DNA from 4 places in the Erwinia sp. L03-1 genome. Region 4 is predicted to be linked to each of the others. Evidence: predicted binding sites of a transcription regulator. Region 4 holds the regulator's gene; each other region holds the start of a gene.
The links. Region 4 encodes PurR, which represses purine synthesis genes. Its sites were predicted from a motif close to CANGCAAACGTTTGCNTG; they were not measured.

Region 1 (2,204 bases), 520 kb from region 4:
CAACCACGCTACTCACCCCGGCATCTACGCATCATGCCTGCGTGGCCCATCGGGAAGAAGATGACCTGCGCTGGCTGGTGAAGGAGGCAGATAAACGTGGACTGCGCGTGGCGTTTGAAGCGATGGCGTGGAGCACGCATATCAATACCACCGTTCAGGCATGGCAGATGGTGCAGCGAATCAATGCGCCCAACCTCGGGCTGGTCGTCGATGCGTTTCATATCTTTGCCCGCAACCGTACCATTGCCGATCTTGCGGGGATCCCGATGGAAAAGATTTTCCTCGTCCAGCTTTCAGATCTTAGCACCCTACCCGGGCAGGACCAGCTGATAGATACCGCCCGCCACAGCCGACTGCTGCCTGGCCAGGGAAATTTCCCGCTCTACACGCTGCTGGACTACCTGGAAACTCAGGGTTATGCAGGCCCGCTTGGACTGGAGGTCTTTAACGACAGCTACCACCAGCAGGCTCCTGATGACGTTGCGAAAGAGGCGATGCACGCCCTGAAACGCTGTATTGCCCAGCGGGGCCAGTAAAACCCGCTCAGCCCGGCGGGTCGCGTAACCGCTTAGGGTAGCATAACGGCTGCAAACCCCTTCCGATGCCGGTTGGTTCGCCGTACGACCTCGTATGATTATTCGCCCCGGCCTGCCGCTGGGGCGACTGACCGTTATGCCGCTTTTGGCGTACGGGCAGACTTACGTTTGCTCGCGTTAGCGGATGCACCCTCAGCGGTTTCTTCATCCAGTTCATCCGCGGATGCCTGCACGTCTGCAGGCTGCTGCTCACTCACTTCAACAGGGTCAGCGCTATCAGCCTCTGTGCGGGCAGAAGCGTGATTCGCCTCTGCTTTTGCCCCTTCCGGCATTTTGCTGGTCTTCACAATATGCTGTACGGCATCCTTGTTCTCTGCCAGGAACAGGCCAAAGGCTTCACGCTGCTGCTCATCAAGCGCCACCGGCCCTTCACTCAGCCAGTCGCTGAAGACTTCAGCCATATCAAGCATTTTATCGTAGGCGTCCGCGTCTTTTTTACTGGCGAATGTCATCTTTTCCTCACCTTTTCTAACGACAACGTATTTTATCTCAACAGCCATTCCGCTCACCTCATTTAACTGTATTTTTATACAGTATAGCAGCAGGCTATTTTTAGCTCAAGCCCGGAAAAGCAGATGAATACGCAAACGTTTTCGTTTATACTGCGCGCGTTTTTTTCCTCTAATCAGGTAGCAACTATGACCACTCTCGGAACCGCGCTGCGCCCTGCCGCAACCCGCGTAATGCTGTTAGGATCAGGTGAACTGGGTAAGGAAGTCGCGCTGGAATGCCAGCGTCTTGGCGTCGAGGTGATTGCCGTCGATCGCTACGCCGATGCGCCCGCAATGCACGTGGCCCATCGTAGCCATGTGATCAATATGCTGGACGGCGAGGCGCTAAAATCACTCGTTGCGCTGGAGCGCCCTGACTATATCGTGCCGGAAATTGAAGCCATCGCCACGGATATGCTGGTTGAGCTGGAGAAACAGGGTCAGCATGTGGTGCCAACCGCCCGCGCGGCGCGTCTGACGATGAACCGTGAAGGTATTCGTCGCCTGGCTGCGGAGGAGCTCAGCTTACCCACCTCTTCCTATCGTTTTGCCGACAGTGAAGCCGCTTTTTTGCAGGCCGCCGATGAAATTGGCTTCCCGTGCATCATTAAGCCGGTAATGAGCTCATCGGGTAAAGGTCAGAGTTTTATCCGCGATGCCTCACAATTGGGCGCTGCCTGGCAGTATGCGCAACAGGGTGGACGGGCGGGTGCCGGACGCGTCATCGTGGAAGGCGTGGTTAAGTTCGATTTTGAAATCACCCTTTTGACCGTGAGCGCGGTTGACGGCATCCATTTTTGCGCCCCCATTGGCCACCGTCAGGAAGACGGCGACTACCGTGAGTCCTGGCAGCCGCAGCAGATGAGCGATCTGGCCTTGCAGCGCGCGCAGCAGATAGCCGAAAAAGTGGTTAGCGCCCTTGGCGGCCACGGCCTGTTTGGCGTGGAGCTGTTTGTGTGCGGCGATGAGGTGGTATTCAGCGAAGTGTCACCGCGGCCACACGATACCGGCATGGTGACGTTGATTTCTCAGGATCTCTCCGAATTCGCCCTGCACGTTCGCGCCTTCCTCGGCCTGCCGATTGGCGGGATCCGCCAGTATGGCTGCGCGGCCTCTG
Region 2 (2,204 bases), 340 kb from region 4:
CAACGGCCATCAAGTATGACGCTAACAGCGTTTACCTGGCTGCAATGTACGGTGAAACGCGTAACGCTACGCCGTTTACCAGCTCTCAGGTAACGTTCAACAACGCTGAGACTGGCAGCATCAGTTCTTTTGCTAACAAAGCACAGAACATTGAGCTGGTTGCACAGTACCAGTTCGATTTCGGCCTGCGTCCTTCACTGGGCTACGTTCAGTCTAAAGGCAAAGACATCGGCAACGGTATTGGCGATGCTGACCTGATCAAATACGCTGACGTTGGTGCGACTTACTACTTCAACAAAAACATGTCTACCTACGTTGACTACCAGATCAACCTGCTGAAAGACAACAATCCTCTGGGTCTGAACACCGATGACACCGTAGCAGTAGGCCTGGTTTACCAGTTCTAATTGCTCTGCGGGATGGCCTGCTCATCTCCGCGCTGTCATTAAATGGGGCTTCGGCCCCATTTTTATGTGTTCCGCAAGACAGAAGAATTGACGCTCGCGCTATTCCGCTCCACATCAACCGCTTCGAATCCTTCCACTTTGCATCCCTCCACTTCAAATCACTTTCCTTCACTCAACATCATTCCGCTTCAATTAAACACAACATGTCCAGCCCATCGCCCGATATCTGTCAGCCTACCGTGAAAAGTGGGCAATTTATTATCCGCTGGTGCTGACATGAATAAATTTACTTCCCCTGTTTTTCCCCTGCAAACGGTTGGCATTTTGTGCCCTCAGGCGGTAATCTGGATGCACACTTCGTTTCAGATGACGCTAACGGAATTTGACTATGTTTGAACGCATTGCAGCAGCACCCGCCGACCCCATCCTTGGTTTAGCCGATCTTTTTCGCGCCGACGATCGTCCAAATAAGATCAATCTCGGCATTGGCGTCTATAAAGACGAAACCGGTAATACGCCCGTGCTGACCAGCGTAAAAAAAGCGGAGCAGCACCTGCTGGAAAACGAAAAGACTAAAAACTATCTGAGCATTGATGGACTGGCCGATTTTGCCCGCAGCACCCAGGCGCTACTCTTCGGCGAAGAAAGTACGGTCATCAGCAGCCAGCGCGCGCGAACCGCGCAGACACCCGGCGGCACCGGTGCGCTTCGCGTAGCAGCCGATTTTATTTCGACCCAGACTGGCGCAAAGCGTATCTGGATCAGCAATCCAAGCTGGCCGAATCATAAAAATGTTTTCGAGGCTGCTGGTCTGGAGGTCTGCGAATATCAGTATTACGATGCGGCCACACATTCGCTCGATTTCGACGGTATGCTAAGCACGCTGCGTGGCGCAAAAGCGGGTGATATCGTACTTTTCCACGGCTGCTGTCATAACCCTACCGGCGTTGATCCTTCCGCCGAACAGTGGGCAACACTGGCTGAAGTTTCCCAGGCCAGTGGCTGGCTGCCCCTGTTTGACTTCGCCTATCAGGGCTTTGCCCGTGGTCTGGAGGAAGATGCTGAAGGCCTGCGTATTTTCGCTGCCAGCCATCAGGAGCTGTTGGTCGCCAGCTCATATTCGAAGAATTTTGGCCTGTATAATGAACGCGTCGGGGCACTGACCCTTGTCGCCAGCGACGCCGCCGTTGCCACTACCGCTTTTAGCCAGGTTAAATACACTATCCGTGCTAACTACTCTAACCCGCCAGCACACGGCGCAGCGGTAGTAGCCACCATTCTGAGCAATAAGGCGCTGCGTGCCATCTGGGAGCAGGAGCTGACCGATATGCGCCAGCGTATCCACCGTATGCGCCAGCTGTTTGTGAATACGCTGCAGGAGAAAGGCGCGAAAGGTGATTTCCGCTTTATCATCAGCCAGAACGGTATGTTTTCATTCAGCGGCCTGAGTAAAGATCAGGTGATTCGCCTGCGCGAGGAGTTTGGTGTTTATGCGGTTAATTCCGGCCGCGTTAACGTTGCGGGGATGACGCCGGATAATATGTCACCGCTTTGCGAAGCCATCGTGGCGGTTCTGTAAGGGCATTACGGTACGCGGCAAAGGCTGGGGGTGTCGCCAACGGGTGGGGCTCAGGGCTGCAAAGGCTGGGGGGATCGCGAACGGGTGGAGGTGTCGCCAACGGGTGGGGCCCGGTGCCTGGCGGTCCTCACGCCGCGCGTGGCGCGGTTCCTTCGTTCCGCTCGTCGACCTTTCGGACCGGGCATGACGGGACATCCCTGTCCCGGCATGCCCTTGTG
Region 3 (2,204 bases), 1.8 Mb from region 4:
CATCCTTCAGCAGCGCCGCAAGCCTGTGTTGAAATCTGCTCAGCTGCTGTGCATCGAGATAGCGCGCCCGGGTGTTTTGCGCAGCTTTATCCCGGGCGGCGGGATTAATCCTGATTAACGTCTGGCCGGGTAGGGGGACACCTTTTGCCAGAGAAGCCAGACTCAGCGTGGCCAAATCTTCCAGACTGCCCAGCTCGATCTCTTTTAATTTCCCCCCTTTAGCGGATCCGCTGAGCGGATGATTTTCATTCTGGTAGCTGTAGTTTTTGATGTTTTTACTCAGCGTGCCGCTGATGGCGTGCGTCTCAAGCCCCTCAATTTTGCTGAAGCCGAACACCATCGGTACAACGCTCCCCTTATTGATCAGCGCTAATAGCGGCGTTTTACCCTGCTCCAGCTGGCTTCTCAGCCTGTTGCCTGCCTCCATCAGCAGGGACCTCAGTGCTTCGCCGCTAAATGACTGTGGGCTGCTGTTCGGTGAATGAAGCGTAATGGATTCAGGAAATTTCAGCAGGCTGGCGCGGTTTTCAAATGGCGTGGTACGGAAGGCGGCCAGCTTACTGTTACGCGAGACGTTCAGAAGACTTTGCAACCACCGGGCAACGGCCTCGTCCGCCGTTTCTCCGTCATTTACCGGTAGCCTGATGGAATTACCGCTGCTGGTGAGTGCTGCCCCACTGGCCAGATGCCGATCGATGGCCTGTGTCATTCGATGCTGAAAGGCACGTGAAGCAGCATTACTGCTCTGCATTCCCTCGCCCCGGGCATAGACACGGGCCTTACTGCGGAAGTCTTTCCGGGTCACGCTGTCTGAAGGCTGCTCAGGCGTACGATCTGAGAAGAAGATGCGGCCTTCGAGTGATTGTGTCCCGCCTTTGGCATCATTGATGCTGGCCTTCAGCTCGCCGGAGGCGAGGATCTCAAAACCCCACGGAGACCCATGCAGCGCGAGCGTATTAACCGTAGAAGGGAGTGATTTAATGTCCATGTCTGGCGGCCCTGAGAAGTATACATCCGGTTAAGTGTCATCCTGGGTTCGAATGTTCCCGTGCCGCCGCTTCATTTGAAATAAACTAATTTAACCGCTCAGTTCGCATTACTTTATTTAATGTCATGCAGTTTGCGGGGGAGCATGAATTCATCCCAACCGGGTAAAAAACCTGTTTTCAACCTGCCTGTAAACCGATGAATTGCGTTTTATGTGCGCATTCGCGCAGTTTTCTGGTCAGAAGTTCTGGAAAATCCTCCCGGCGCTGAGAGAGCGTTAAACCCATTCGACCTCATTTTACTTATGGTTAATGGCGCGGTTCGGTGGTAACGTCAAAGCCAGGTTATCGTTTGCGTCCGGCCTTAATCCGCCCGGATCAGACGCCTGAAAACTTGCATCTGCACAGGAAAACTATGACCCAGCACACTTCCTTGTTTGAACAGCATCAGGCCTGTGGTGCGCGAATGGTCGACTTCCACGGCTGGATGATGCCGCTGCATTACGGCTCTCAACTTGAAGAGCACCACGCGGTGCGAACCGATGCGGGGATGTTTGATGTCTCGCACATGACCATCGTCGATCTGTGCGGTGCGCGCTGTCGGGAATTCCTCCGCTATCTGCTGGCCAATGATGTCGCTAAGCTGACTCAGCCCGGGAAGGCACTCTACAGCGCCATGCTGAACGCCTCCGGTGGCGTGATAGACGATCTGATTGTTTACTTTATAACGGAGGATGCCTTTCGGCTGGTGGTGAACTCTGCCACGCGTGAAAAAGATCTCGCCTGGATAACCGAACACGCGAAGCCTTACGGCATAGCGCTAACGGTGCGTGACGATCTCTCTCTGATTGCCGTACAGGGACCGGAAGCACAGCGCAAAGCACAGACGCTTTTCACTGATGCCCAACGTCAGGCCGTGGCGGGGATGAAACCCTTTTTTGCCGTGCAGGCGGACGATCTCTTTATTGCCACCACCGGCTATACCGGTGAGGCGGGCTACGAAATTGCCCTGCCTGACGCGCAGGCGGCTGCATTCTGGCAGGGGCTGCTGGAGGCTGGCGTGAAGCCCGCCGGGCTGGGCGCGCGTGACACGCTGCGTCTGGAGGCGGGCATGAACCTCTATGGACAGGAGATGGATGAAGGCGTCTCACCGCTGGCCGCTAATATGGGCTGGACCCTGGCCTGGCAGCCAGGCGAACGGGAATTTATTGGCCGCGA
Region 4 (2,204 bases):
CGCCGAGGTACTTAGCGCCCCACTAAAAATGAGCAAGGCACACCGGGCGCGTTATCAAAAAGCGCGTCAGACGGCGATGAACAAGCTGATGGGCCAGCTGGGTAAACCCTACCAGTGGGGCGGAACATCGCCTAAAACGGGCTTCGACTGTAGCGGCCTGGTGTGGTATGCCTACAAGGATCTGGTTAAGTTTAAGATCCCCCGCACCGCCAATGAGATGTATCACCTGCGCGATGCGGCGAACATCAAACGCGGCGAGCTGGAGAAAGGCGACCTTGTTTTCTTCCGCATTAACGGACGCGGCACAGCGGATCACGTAGGCGTTTATCTTGGCGGCGGGAAATTTATTCAGTCGCCTCGTACCGGAAAAGATATTCAGGTTAGCGCGCTGGCTGATGAATACTGGCAAAGTCACTACATCGGCGCACGTCGGGTGATGACACCCAGAACGATCCGCTAATCTCCGCGTCGCGTAGTGAATATAAAAAGGCCGATCTGACGATCGGCCTTTTTTTTTAGTGCATGACGGCGGTAAAGCTGAAAATAATAATCATTAACAGCGCGCTAACGGTGGTTAGCAGAGACAATTTCAGATCGGTGTCCACAGATACTCCTTTATACCCTTACAGTTTGTGTCACCATCAATTTTCCCACACCCGGCGGTAAAAATCTCGTTTTCTCTGCTCAGCCTTGTTAGAATTCCATTTCGTTGCGCAACGGGTTGCGTTCGCGGTCTGCAACCGACGCAACAGGCCTGGCTGACTGCCCCCTTTTCCTTACTGACGCCACCGAATATTCATAAAAAACGGCGACGGATTTTGCCGTTTCAGGCAATCGTTTAACAATATACTTATCAGCAAGTTGCGGTAAGTACAGGAGTAGTGATTTCATGGCAACAATCAAAGATGTGGCTAAACGCGCCGGGGTGTCGACCACCACGGTGTCCCACGTCATTAATAAAACGCGCTTTGTGGCCGAAGCCACGCGGGAAGCAGTATGGACTGCCATCCGCGAACTGCATTATTCGCCAAGTGCGGTCGCCCGCAGTCTCAAGGTTAATCACACCCGGACCATCGGCCTGCTGGCAACGTCCAGCGAGGCACCCTACTTTGCCGAGATTATTGAAGCCGTGGAGAACAGCTGCTTTGCCAGCGGTTACACCCTGATTCTGGGCAATGCGCACAACGATCTGGTCAAACAGCAGGCGTATCTGTCAATGATGGCGCAAAAGCGCGTCGATGGCCTGCTGGTGATGTGCTCCGAGTATCCTGATGAACTGATCCAGATGCTTGAAGATAACCGAAATATTCCTATGGTCGTCATGGACTGGAGCGAGTCACGCGGTGATTTTACGGATACGGTGCTGGATAACGCCTTTGAGGGCGGTTATCTGGTAGGCCGCTATCTGATTGAGCGCGGCCATCGCGATATTGGCGTCATTCCCGGTCAGCTGGAGCGTAACACCGGCGGTGGCCGTCATGCCGGTTTTCTAAAGGCGCTATCCGAAGCGGGGATCACCCTGCGCGATGAGTGGCTGGTACAGGGTGATTTCGAACCCGAATCTGGCTATCGTGCCATGCAGCAAATTTTATCCCAGAAGCAGCGGCCTACCGCCGTATTCTGCGGCGGCGATATTATGGCGATGGGGGCGATTTGTGCCGCTGATGAGATGGGTCTGCGCGTTCCCCAGGATATCTCGGTCATCGGCTATGATAACGTGCGCAACGCGCGCTACTTCACCCCGGCCCTGACCACCGTTCACCAGCCAAAAGAGAGGCTGGGCGAAACGGCCTTTGAAATGCTGCTGGATCGTATTACCAGCAAGCGTGAGGAGCCACAGACGATTGAAGTTCATCCCAGCCTGATCGAGCGTCGTTCAGTGGCGGATGGTCCCTTTGTAGACTATCGCCGCTAACGCCATTAGCCGCCTGCTCATTCCTCTGCCCCCTCGTTCAGCCACTCATTATTGAGCGTCCCGGTGTCGCCAAGATAGTCGAGCAGCCAGCCCAGCGCGGGGCTGGCCTGCTGCTGCGACCAGCTGACGCAGCAGGGGCTGTCGGGGAATGTCGCGGTAAGCACAAGTTCAGTTAATGCGCCGCTGCTCAGCAGCGGACGGGCAAAATGTCCTGGCACCATTCCGACGCAAAGCCCGCCCAGCAGGCAGTCCGCAGCGCTCTCCCAATCGGGCACCACCAGCCGACGCT

Region 1: purT (formate-dependent phosphoribosylglycinamide formyltransferase) is a predicted target of PurR. The motif match lies at 1,177-1,194, and genes of this name have one in related genera.
Region 2: AC4PCC_RS13320 (amino acid aminotransferase) is a predicted target of PurR. The motif match lies at 713-730, and genes of this name have one in related genera.
Region 3: gcvT (glycine cleavage system aminomethyltransferase GcvT) is a predicted target of PurR. The motif match lies at 1,328-1,345, and genes of this name have one in related genera.

The regions. Positions count from the first base shown of each region.
Region 1 covers NZ_CM178762.1:2,020,994-2,023,197, reverse strand. The annotation lists gene AC4PCC_RS09335 (sugar phosphate isomerase/epimerase family protein) at 1-536, shown strand, start outside; gene AC4PCC_RS09330 (YebG family protein) at 671-1,096, opposite strand; gene purT (formate-dependent phosphoribosylglycinamide formyltransferase) at 1,235-2,204, shown strand, end outside.
Region 2 covers NZ_CM178762.1:2,877,138-2,879,341, forward strand. The annotation lists gene AC4PCC_RS13315 (porin) at 1-407, shown strand, start outside; gene AC4PCC_RS13320 (amino acid aminotransferase) at 796-1,986, shown strand.
Region 3 covers NZ_CM178762.1:743,614-745,817, forward strand. The annotation lists gene AC4PCC_RS03480 (hypothetical protein) at 1-988, opposite strand, end outside; gene gcvT (glycine cleavage system aminomethyltransferase GcvT) at 1,402-2,204, shown strand, end outside.
Region 4 covers NZ_CM178762.1:2,538,672-2,540,875, forward strand. The annotation lists gene AC4PCC_RS11705 (C40 family peptidase) at 1-460, shown strand, start outside; gene cydH (cytochrome bd-I oxidase subunit CydH) at 516-605, opposite strand; gene purR (HTH-type transcriptional repressor PurR) at 890-1,915, shown strand; gene punR (DNA-binding transcriptional activator PunR) at 1,933-2,204, opposite strand, start outside.